2 regions of the Neobacillus sp. S1115 genome follow, and region 1 is predicted to be linked to the other one. Evidence: a T-box and tRNA genes for the amino acid it is inferred to sense, from the RefSeq annotation. Region 1 holds a T-box; the other holds one or more tRNA genes.
The links. The T-box of region 1 lies ahead of ileS (isoleucine--tRNA ligase). A T-box ahead of a tRNA ligase gene usually reads a tRNA of that ligase, here a tRNA-Ile.
Positions count from the first base shown of each region.

Region 2: it encodes a tRNA-Ile, which carries the amino acid that the T-box ahead of ileS (isoleucine--tRNA ligase) is inferred to sense. The anticodon was not compared.

Region 1 covers NZ_AP038275.1:1,932,065-1,936,455, reverse strand. The annotation lists gene ileS (isoleucine--tRNA ligase) at 1-2,065, opposite strand, end outside; T-box leader at 2,138-2,376, opposite strand; gene ACZ5B7_RS09540 (DivIVA domain-containing protein) at 2,425-2,940, opposite strand; gene ACZ5B7_RS09535 (YlmH family RNA-binding protein) at 3,022-3,795, opposite strand; gene ACZ5B7_RS09530 (YggT family protein) at 3,824-4,087, opposite strand; gene ACZ5B7_RS09525 (cell division protein SepF) at 4,092-4,391, opposite strand, start outside.
Region 2 covers NZ_AP038275.1:5,034,201-5,038,591, forward strand. The annotation lists gene glgB (1,4-alpha-glucan branching protein GlgB) at 1-1,757, opposite strand, end outside; tRNA gene ACZ5B7_RS24660 (tRNA-Glu) at 2,162-2,233, opposite strand; tRNA gene ACZ5B7_RS24665 (tRNA-Ser) at 2,237-2,327, opposite strand; tRNA gene ACZ5B7_RS24670 (tRNA-Asn) at 2,331-2,405, opposite strand; tRNA gene ACZ5B7_RS24675 (tRNA-Ile) at 2,415-2,491, opposite strand; tRNA gene ACZ5B7_RS24680 (tRNA-Gly) at 2,496-2,569, opposite strand; tRNA gene ACZ5B7_RS24685 (tRNA-His) at 2,577-2,652, opposite strand; tRNA gene ACZ5B7_RS24690 (tRNA-Phe) at 2,676-2,748, opposite strand; tRNA gene ACZ5B7_RS24695 (tRNA-Asp) at 2,756-2,832, opposite strand; tRNA gene ACZ5B7_RS24700 (tRNA-Met) at 2,836-2,909, opposite strand; tRNA gene ACZ5B7_RS24705 (tRNA-Ser) at 2,935-3,027, opposite strand; tRNA gene ACZ5B7_RS24710 (tRNA-Ile) at 3,045-3,121, opposite strand; tRNA gene ACZ5B7_RS24715 (tRNA-Met) at 3,275-3,351, opposite strand; tRNA gene ACZ5B7_RS24720 (tRNA-Ala) at 3,373-3,448, opposite strand; tRNA gene ACZ5B7_RS24725 (tRNA-Pro) at 3,466-3,542, opposite strand; tRNA gene ACZ5B7_RS24730 (tRNA-Arg) at 3,559-3,635, opposite strand; tRNA gene ACZ5B7_RS24735 (tRNA-Leu) at 3,650-3,738, opposite strand; tRNA gene ACZ5B7_RS24740 (tRNA-Gly) at 3,744-3,818, opposite strand; tRNA gene ACZ5B7_RS24745 (tRNA-Leu) at 3,829-3,913, opposite strand; tRNA gene ACZ5B7_RS24750 (tRNA-Lys) at 3,923-3,998, opposite strand; tRNA gene ACZ5B7_RS24755 (tRNA-Thr) at 4,003-4,075, opposite strand; tRNA gene ACZ5B7_RS24760 (tRNA-Val) at 4,097-4,172, opposite strand; rRNA gene rrf (5S ribosomal RNA) at 4,181-4,297, opposite strand.

The DNA of each region.
Region 1 (4,391 bases):
TCTTAATCAGCTTATTTAATTTAACCAGCATAAATTGATCTACTTCACGAAGGTTTTCGTAAGCAACCTTATTAACAGCCGGGTCAAAGTCCGCTAAATTACCCAACAAGAAGCGGAATGTATTGCGGATTTTCCGATATACTTCAGCAACCTGCTTTAAAATTGCATCCGATACCCGGACATCTGATTGATAATCAACCGAAGCCACCCATAGGCGTAAAATATCTGCTCCCAATTGATTCATAACCTTCGCCGGAACGACGACATTACCTAATGATTTACTCATTTTTCGACCTTCACCATCAAGAGCAAATCCATGGCTTAATACTCCCTTATATGGAGCCTTGCCTGTGACAGCAACTGCAGTAGATAAAGACGAGTTAAACCAGCCGCGGTATTGGTCAGAACCTTCAAGATATAGGTCGGCAGGGCGCACCAAGTCTTCTCTTTCAAGCAGTACAGCCTGATGGGAAGAACCGGAGTCGAACCAAACGTCCATAATGTCGGTTTCCTTCGTAAACTTGCCGTTCGGGCTGCCAGGATGCGTAAACCCTTCCGGAAGCAGGTCTTTTGCTTCACGCTCAAACCAAATGTTTGAGCCATTGTCGCGGAATAAATTAGAAACGTGTTCGATTGTTTCGTCAGTAATGATTTCTTCACCATTTTCAGCGTAGAATACCGGAATTGGCACACCCCAGACGCGCTGGCGGGAAATACACCAATCGCCGCGGTCACGGACCATATTGAAAAGCCTTGTTTCGCCCCAAGCCGGCACCCATTTTGTTTCTTTCACAGCTTCGAGCAATTGCTCGCGGAAATCTTTAATGGACGCAAACCACTGTGCAGTTGCCCGGAAAATAACCGGCTTCTTTGTTCTCCAGTCATGTGGATAGGAGTGGGAAATAAATGTAAGCTTTAACAAAGCTCCTTTTTCCTCTAAGGCTTGGGAAATCGGTTTGTTGGCCTCATCGTAAAATAACCCTTCAAATCCCGGTGCTTCATTTGTCATATTTCCTTTATCATCAACTGGACAAAGTACATCCAAGCCGTATTTTTGACCAACATGGAAGTCATCTTCCCCGTGACCAGGAGCAGTGTGAACGCAGCCAGTACCAGCATCCGTTGTCACATGCTCGCCTAACATGACAAGAGAATCACGGTCATAAAGTGGATGACGGGCTACAACATATTCCAGCTCAGCCCCTTTGACCTTTTTAAGAACGGCCGCTTCTTCCCAGCCAATTTCATTCGTTACACTTTCCAATAAGCTTTCAGCCACAACGTATTTTTTATCATTTACCGCTACAACCACATATGTTAGCTCAGGATGAACCGAAATTCCCAAGTTGGCAGGAATGGTCCATGGGGTTGTTGTCCAGATGACGATTTCCGTATCCGTATCAAGAACTCCCTTGCCATCCTTCACCGGAAAACCAACATAAATGGACGGTGAACGTTTATCTTTATATTCAATTTCTGCCTCAGCCAAAGCGGATTCACTTGACGGAGACCAATATACTGGCTTCAATCCCTTATAGATATAACCTTTTTTCGCCATTTCTCCGAAAACCTTAATTTGCTGGGCTTCGTATTCAGGCTTTAAAGTGATGTACGGATTCTCCCAATCACCGCGGACACCAAGGCGTTTAAACTGGGTTCGTTGATTGTCGATCTGCTCAAGCGCATATTCTGTACAAAGCTGGCGGAATTCAGCTACGGACATTTCTTTCCGTTTAACCCCTTTATTGGTTAAAGCCTGTTCAATCGGCAGACCGTGCGTATCCCAGCCCGGCACATATGGGGCATGATAGCCGCTCATTGACTTATAGCGGACAATAAAATCCTTTAAGATTTTATTTAGGGCGTGGCCCATATGGATGTCACCATTTGCATATGGAGGGCCATCATGCAAAACAAACATCGGACGCCCTTTAGTGCGCTCCTGTACTTTTTGGTAAATATTCATTTCTTCCCATTTTGCCTGCATATCCGGTTCTCTTTGCGGAAGATTACCGCGCATTGGGAAATCCGTTTGCGGCATTAATAACGTGTCTTTGTATTCCATTTTATTTCCTCCAATACCTTTCTATTGAACAGAATTGACATTCTTGCAAATAAAAAAACCCTCTCATCCCAAAAAAGGGACGAGAAGGTTTTATTCCCGCGGTACCACCCTGATTGATAGAACTGTCTTATTCTATCCTCTTGCGAATTCGTAACGTGAATACACGCCTTAGTCTACTGTCTAAATATAGAGGTTCGACCTCGGAACTCGAGGGTGATTTTCCAATCTTTCGGCTTTATCGGGCTTCCACCATCCCCGACTCGCTAATAAGCTTTTTTGAAAAATTGTACTGTCCCTGTCTTCGTCATTTTCATTCAATTAATCTGTTAAGAAATTATATGCTACTAATTAGCTGTTCGTCAAGCTAATGAATCCTCTTCTTCGTGGATTTTCAGCTCGGTGGCATCAAGTTCGTACTCTAAAAGGTGATCCCAATCGTCAGTATTCAGCATATCGAGCTGTGCCTCAATCAGCATTTTGAAACGGGTGCGGAAAATTTTCGACTGCTTCTTTAAATCTTCTATCTCCAGAGCAATCTTTCTCGCTTTAGATAGGGATTCGTTAACGATACGGTCCGCATTCTTTTCCGCTTCCTTGACGATTAGCTTCGCTTCCTTTTGGGCATTGCGTTTTACTTCTTCCCCTGCCTCCTGGGCAATCACAATCGATTTATTAAGTGTTTCTTCAATACTTGTAAAATGCCCTAAACGTTCCTGCAGGTCAGTTAAGCGCTCTTCCAATTCTTTTTTCTCTCTTAGGACAAGTTCGTAATCCTTGATTACCTGATCAAGAAATTCGTTTACTTCATCCTCGTCATACCCTCTAAATCCTTTATTAAATTCTTTATTATGAATATCTAACGGCGTTAACGGCATGATGCCACCTCCAACAATCTGTGCAATATATGTAAATGTGAATATTCGACAAGTTTTTCGAAAATCCTGCAAGAAAATAAATTATTTTTGTCTTCCGACAGAAATTCGCCATTTTTCTTTCTTTGTTTTTCCGTCAATACTGGACAATCTTACCCTTCCATGGCCCCGGACTGACAGCATATCGCCAATTTCACAAACAAAGGCCGGGCTTTCAATCTGAGTCCAATTGACCTTAACTAGGCCTGCGGCAATATAGTTTTGCGATTTTTGCCGGGAAAGATTATAAACACCAGAAATAACAGTATCCAGCCTTAATGAAGATACTGTTAATTCACGTTCCTCCCATAATACTTTAGGAGAAATTATGTTTTCGGGCGGCTTCTCGATTAATTGAACCGTTGCTTTACCGATTGATTCAAGATTACTGCTGATATAGCCGCCGATTTCCTTGGCTGCCAAGAACTGGATTTCTCCATCATCGACAAGAATATCGCCAAATTTCCCACGTTTTAGGCCCAACGACATCAATGTGCCTAAGACGTTGGGATGTTCAATTTTGACAAACTTCTTTGGATAGTCAATTTCAAACAAGCTGATTTGAAAATCCTCTTGAGCTGGGACTAGATATTCCGGGAAAAGAAAAGCCCTTTTTCGTTCTGCTCCTGGCCATCCTCCAAAGAGTTGATATTTTACATCACCATTTTCACCGATGATCGTTTTTAAGATATGCTGTTCTCTTGGGTCAAGAAAGTCCGTTAATTTCGGGGCATACTGAAGCTCGACAGTGTTTTTCCACTGCATGACCTGGTCAATATAATCCCGTTCTTCTGGACGAAAATGCTGATATATATTCATGCTCTAAAAACCAACCTATTTTTAATTATTATGAGAGCCAGACAGCTACATAGCTTAAGCCCCGTGTTGCAAAGTTGAGCACAAGAAATGCGACAATCGGAGAAATGTCAATCATGCCGATTGCGGGAATAATCCTTCTGAATGGTTCCAAATATGGCTCACAAATTCTTGCTAAGAATTGACCGATCGCGGATTCTTTAGCACCCGGAAACCAGGACATCAATATGTAAATAATTAATGCCCACGAGTAAGCCCAAATGAGTTTTTGTATTAAACCGATAACAAAAAACATCTCTTTACCACCTCGTATTCATATTTTCGTGGTCAGGGAGCAGTTCCGAAATATTCCCCGATACTTCCATATTATCCGGGGTGCACAAGAATATATTGGCGCCAATTTTCTGGATTTCCCCACCGAGAGCATATACTACTCCTCCTAAGAAATGAACGATCTGCCGGCCTTCCTCTTGATCAATCCGCTGCAAATTCACCACAACCGGACGGCGGTTTTTTAGATGGTCGGCAATCTCGGTTGCCTCAGTTTCGGAATGCGGTTCCGCCAAAATAAGCTTTGAGGGCTTTACTTGGACAGGGGG
Region 2 (4,391 bases), 3.1 Mb from region 1:
CCGGCACCACCAAATTCTAGGTCGTCATTATTAAGAATTTCACGGTATTCACCAGGGTTAGGCACACCTATCTGATAATCCTGATAGCTAATACCCGTAAAATTGCAAATGATGATTATCGCATCCTCCGCCTTCTTCCCTTTTCGAATAAAGGAAAACATCGACTGTTCGTTATTATTAACATCCATCCATTCAAATCCATCCCACAGATGATCGAGTTCGTAGAGGGCTTTGGTGCGTTTGTAAACTTTCGTTAAGACTTTCACATAGGTATTCAGTTTTCGGTGCAGCTCATAGTCCAAAAGATGCCAATCTAGCTGTTCTTTATCTTTCCATTCCGCGAACTGCCCCAGTTCAAATCCCATAAATAGCAGCTTCTTCCCGGGATGGGCAAACATATAGCCCAGTAAAAGCCTTAGCTGGGCAAATTTTTCCCAATAATCACCGGGCATCTTATCCAATAATGATTTTTTCCCGTGGACAACCTCATCATGTGAAAACGGGAGCATAAAGTTTTCTGAAAACGCATATAAAAGTGAAAAAGTGACCTTTGAATGGGCCTGTGACCTTGCAAACGGCGGCGTTTCCATGTATTCAAGCATGTCATTCATCCAACCCATATTCCATTTGTAATCAAATCCAAGACCGCCATAACGGACTGGGGTCGTTACCTTCGAAAAATCGGTGGAGTCTTCCCCTATCATTAAAAAATATGGATTATAGTCGTTTATTGCTTGATTAAGTTTTTTTAAGAAAGCAATACCGAAGGGGTTTTCACTTTGTCTATTTGAGGCATTCGGCCAATAAATGATATTGGCAACAGCATCCATTCTGAAGCCATCGATATGATAATGTTCCATCCAAAATAGAGCGTTTGAAATGAGGAAACTTTGCACCTCTCCTTTTCCAAGGTCAAAATTGGCTGTGCCCCAGATGTGGTTTTCCCTATCATTTAGATGGGAATAGGAATAAAGATGTGTACCGTCAAAATTGTATAACCCATGAGCGTCCTTGCAGAAATGCCCGGGTACCCAGTCAAGGATGACCCCTATGCCATGCTGATGGCACTGTTCGACGAAATAGCGGAAATCATCCGGAGTCCCGTACCGCGATGTTACGGAGAAATACCCAGTCCCCTGGTACCCCCAAGAAGCGTCAAGTGGATGTTCAACCAGCGGCAGCAGCTCAATATGCGTAAAGCCAAGCTCCAATACATAAGGGACAAGTTCTTCCGCCAGTTCTCGATAGGTTAAAAAATCACCATTATCCTTGGTCTTCCATGAGCCCGCATGAACCTCATAAATGACGGCTGGTTCCGCCAGGAAGTTCGATTGTGCTTTGCGGTTCATCCATTGAGTGTCCTGCCATTTATAGCCCTCAAGCGAATAAACGACAGAGGCTGTATTTGGCCTTAATTCTGAGTAAAAAGCATAGGGATCTGCTTTTAACAATTGTTTCTTTGATTTTGTGGTGATTTCATATTTATAATTGCAGCCATCTAGATTTTGCTTGATGACAATAATCCATACACCCTCACCATTTACTTTTTGTAATTCATATCCATCACCATTCCAGTGATTAAAATCCCCCACAAGCCTTACTTGGAGGGCATTCGGAGCCCAAACGCAAAATCGTGTATAAGTCTCTGCGGAATCCTTAAAGATATGAGCGCCAAAAAGCTGATGACTTTGAAAAAGATTTCCCTCGTGAAATAAGTGAAGTTGGTAATCAGTCGGAAAAAATGTATTCACTGCCATGGCTCTCCTCATCCTCACCTGAAATTATGTATTTCAAAAACCAATTATAAGTGCAAATAACAAATATTCCTTGTAAAACTTTTTTATCTTTTCTGACAGCAAGCGGGGAATGGCTCCACTATTAGATGTTTTTTGACAGCTATCACCAGGATACGACAAAAAATCTCTCGTGTTTCGACAGGAATCTATTAAGTTTTTTTGTGATTTTTTTGTTAAAGTAGTTTGAAAAGTTATTCAATTTTTGAAAAAATAGATAACTTTATTTGCGGAAAATTGAAGTCTTGCAAGCGATTTCAACACTTTATTGCATTGCAGAGATAGCAAAGAGGTTATATTAATATAATGATTTGCATGTTCAAAAACAACAAAAAAGCTGATGACATATTGTCATCAGCTTTTTCGTATGACCCCTACGGGATTCGAACCCGTGTTACCGCCGTGAAAGGGCGGTGTCTTAACCGCTTGACCAAGGGGCCAAATGGCAGAGAAGAAGGGATTCGAACCCTCGCGCCGCTTACGCGACCTACTCCCTTAGCAGGGGAGCCCCTTGAGCCACTTGGGTACTTCTCTATATGGCTCCGCAGGTAGGACTCGAACCTACGACCGATCGGTTAACAGCCGATAGCTCTACCACTGAGCTACTGCGGAATAATACTATGGTGGGCCTAAATGGACTCGAACCATCGACCTCACGCTTATCAGGCGTGCGCTCTAACCAGCTGAGCTATAGGCCCATAATGGAGCGGGTGATGGGAATCGAACCCACAACAACAGCTTGGAAGGCTGTGGTTTTACCACTAAACTACACCCGCATTATAATGGGGCGGCTGATGGGAATCGAACCCACGAATGTCGGAACCACAATCCGATGCGTTAACCACTTCGCCACAACCGCCGTGATGTTTTTAAAAATAAAGGTGGCTCAGGACGGAATCGAACCGCCGACACAAGGATTTTCAGTCCTTTGCTCTACCGACTGAGCTACTGAGCCACTTTAGTGGCGGTCTGGACGGGACTCGAACCCGCGACCTCCTGCGTGACAGGCAGGCATTCTAACCAACTGAACTACCAGACCGGATTGCGGGGGCAGGATTTGAACCTGCGACCTTCGGGTTATGAGCCCGACGAGCTACCGGACTGCTCCACCCCGCGATAATAAAAAGTATAAAATGTTTTATGGCGGAGGAAGAGGGATTCGAACCCCCGCGCGGTTTAACCCGCCTGTCGGTTTTCAAGACCGATCCCTTCAGCCAAACTTGGGTATTCCTCCATAAAATATGAAACTAATGGTGGACCTTGTAGGACTCGAACCTACGACCGGACGGTTATGAGCCGTCTGCTCTAACCAGCTGAGCTAAAGGTCCAAGTTAAAGTTCTTTAACCTATATGGTTAAAACCCGTCTGTCCCCATCTCAGAAAGCAAATTCAAGCAGCAGCTCGATGGGTACAACTCGTAGCATATTCAGCGGAGCCTTGCTCGTTGCTCTAACCAGCTGAGCTAAAGGTCCTAATAATCTTGGTAGCGGCGGAGGGGATCGAACCCCCGACCTTACGGGTATGAACCGTACGCTCTAGCCAGCTGAGCTACACCGCCAAATTACATATTAAAATTAAATGGTGGAGCCTAGCGGGATCGAACCGCTGACCTCCTGCGTGCAAAGCAGGCGCTCTCCCAGCTGAGCTAAGGCCCCATTGAATTTAGTGAGAATGGTCGGGAAAACAGGATTCGAACCTGCGACCCCTTGGTCCCAAACCAAGTGCTCTACCAAGCTGAGCTATTTCCCGTACTATTAAATTTAAATGGCGCGCCCGACAGGAGTCGAACCCATAACCTTCTGATCCGTAGTCAGACGCTCTATCCAATTGAGCTACGGGCGCATCTTGATTTTAAATGGTGCCGAGGACCGGAATCGAACCGGTACGGTAGTCACCTACCGCAGGATTTTAAGTCCTGTGCGTCTGCCAGTTCCGCCACCCCGGCAATTTTGGAGCGGAAGACGGGATTCGAACCCGCGACCCCCACCTTGGCAAGGTGGTGTTCTACCACTGAACTACTTCCGCAATATATAAATGGTGCGGGTGAAGGGAGTCGAACCCCCACGCCTTGCGGCGCCAGATCCTAAGTCTGGTGCGTCTGCCAATTCCGCCACACCCGCATATTTAAATGGTGAGCCATGAAGGACTCGAACCTTCGACCCTCTGATTAAAAGTCAGATGCTCTACCGACTGAGCTAATGGCTCAAGGTGCCGGCTAAAGGACTTGAACCCTCAACCTACTGATTACAAGTCAGTTGCTCTACCAATTGAGCTAAGCCGGCAAAATGATAATTAAATTATTATGGTGGAGGATGACGGGATCGAACCGCCGACCCTCTGCTTGTAAGGCAGATGCTCTCCCAGCTGAGCTAATCCTCCATTTAACAGCCTGGCAGCGTCCTACTCTCACAGGGACTTGCGTCCCAACTACCATCGGCGCTGAGAAGCTTAACTTCCGTGTTCGGGATGGGAACGGGTGTGACCTTCTCGCCATTACTACCAGACCATTTATCAGACACTATTTTATTATAATGTCTATTTCATATTTTGCAAGAGGAAATTTAAAATTTTTCATTCCCTCAAAACTAGATAATGCAG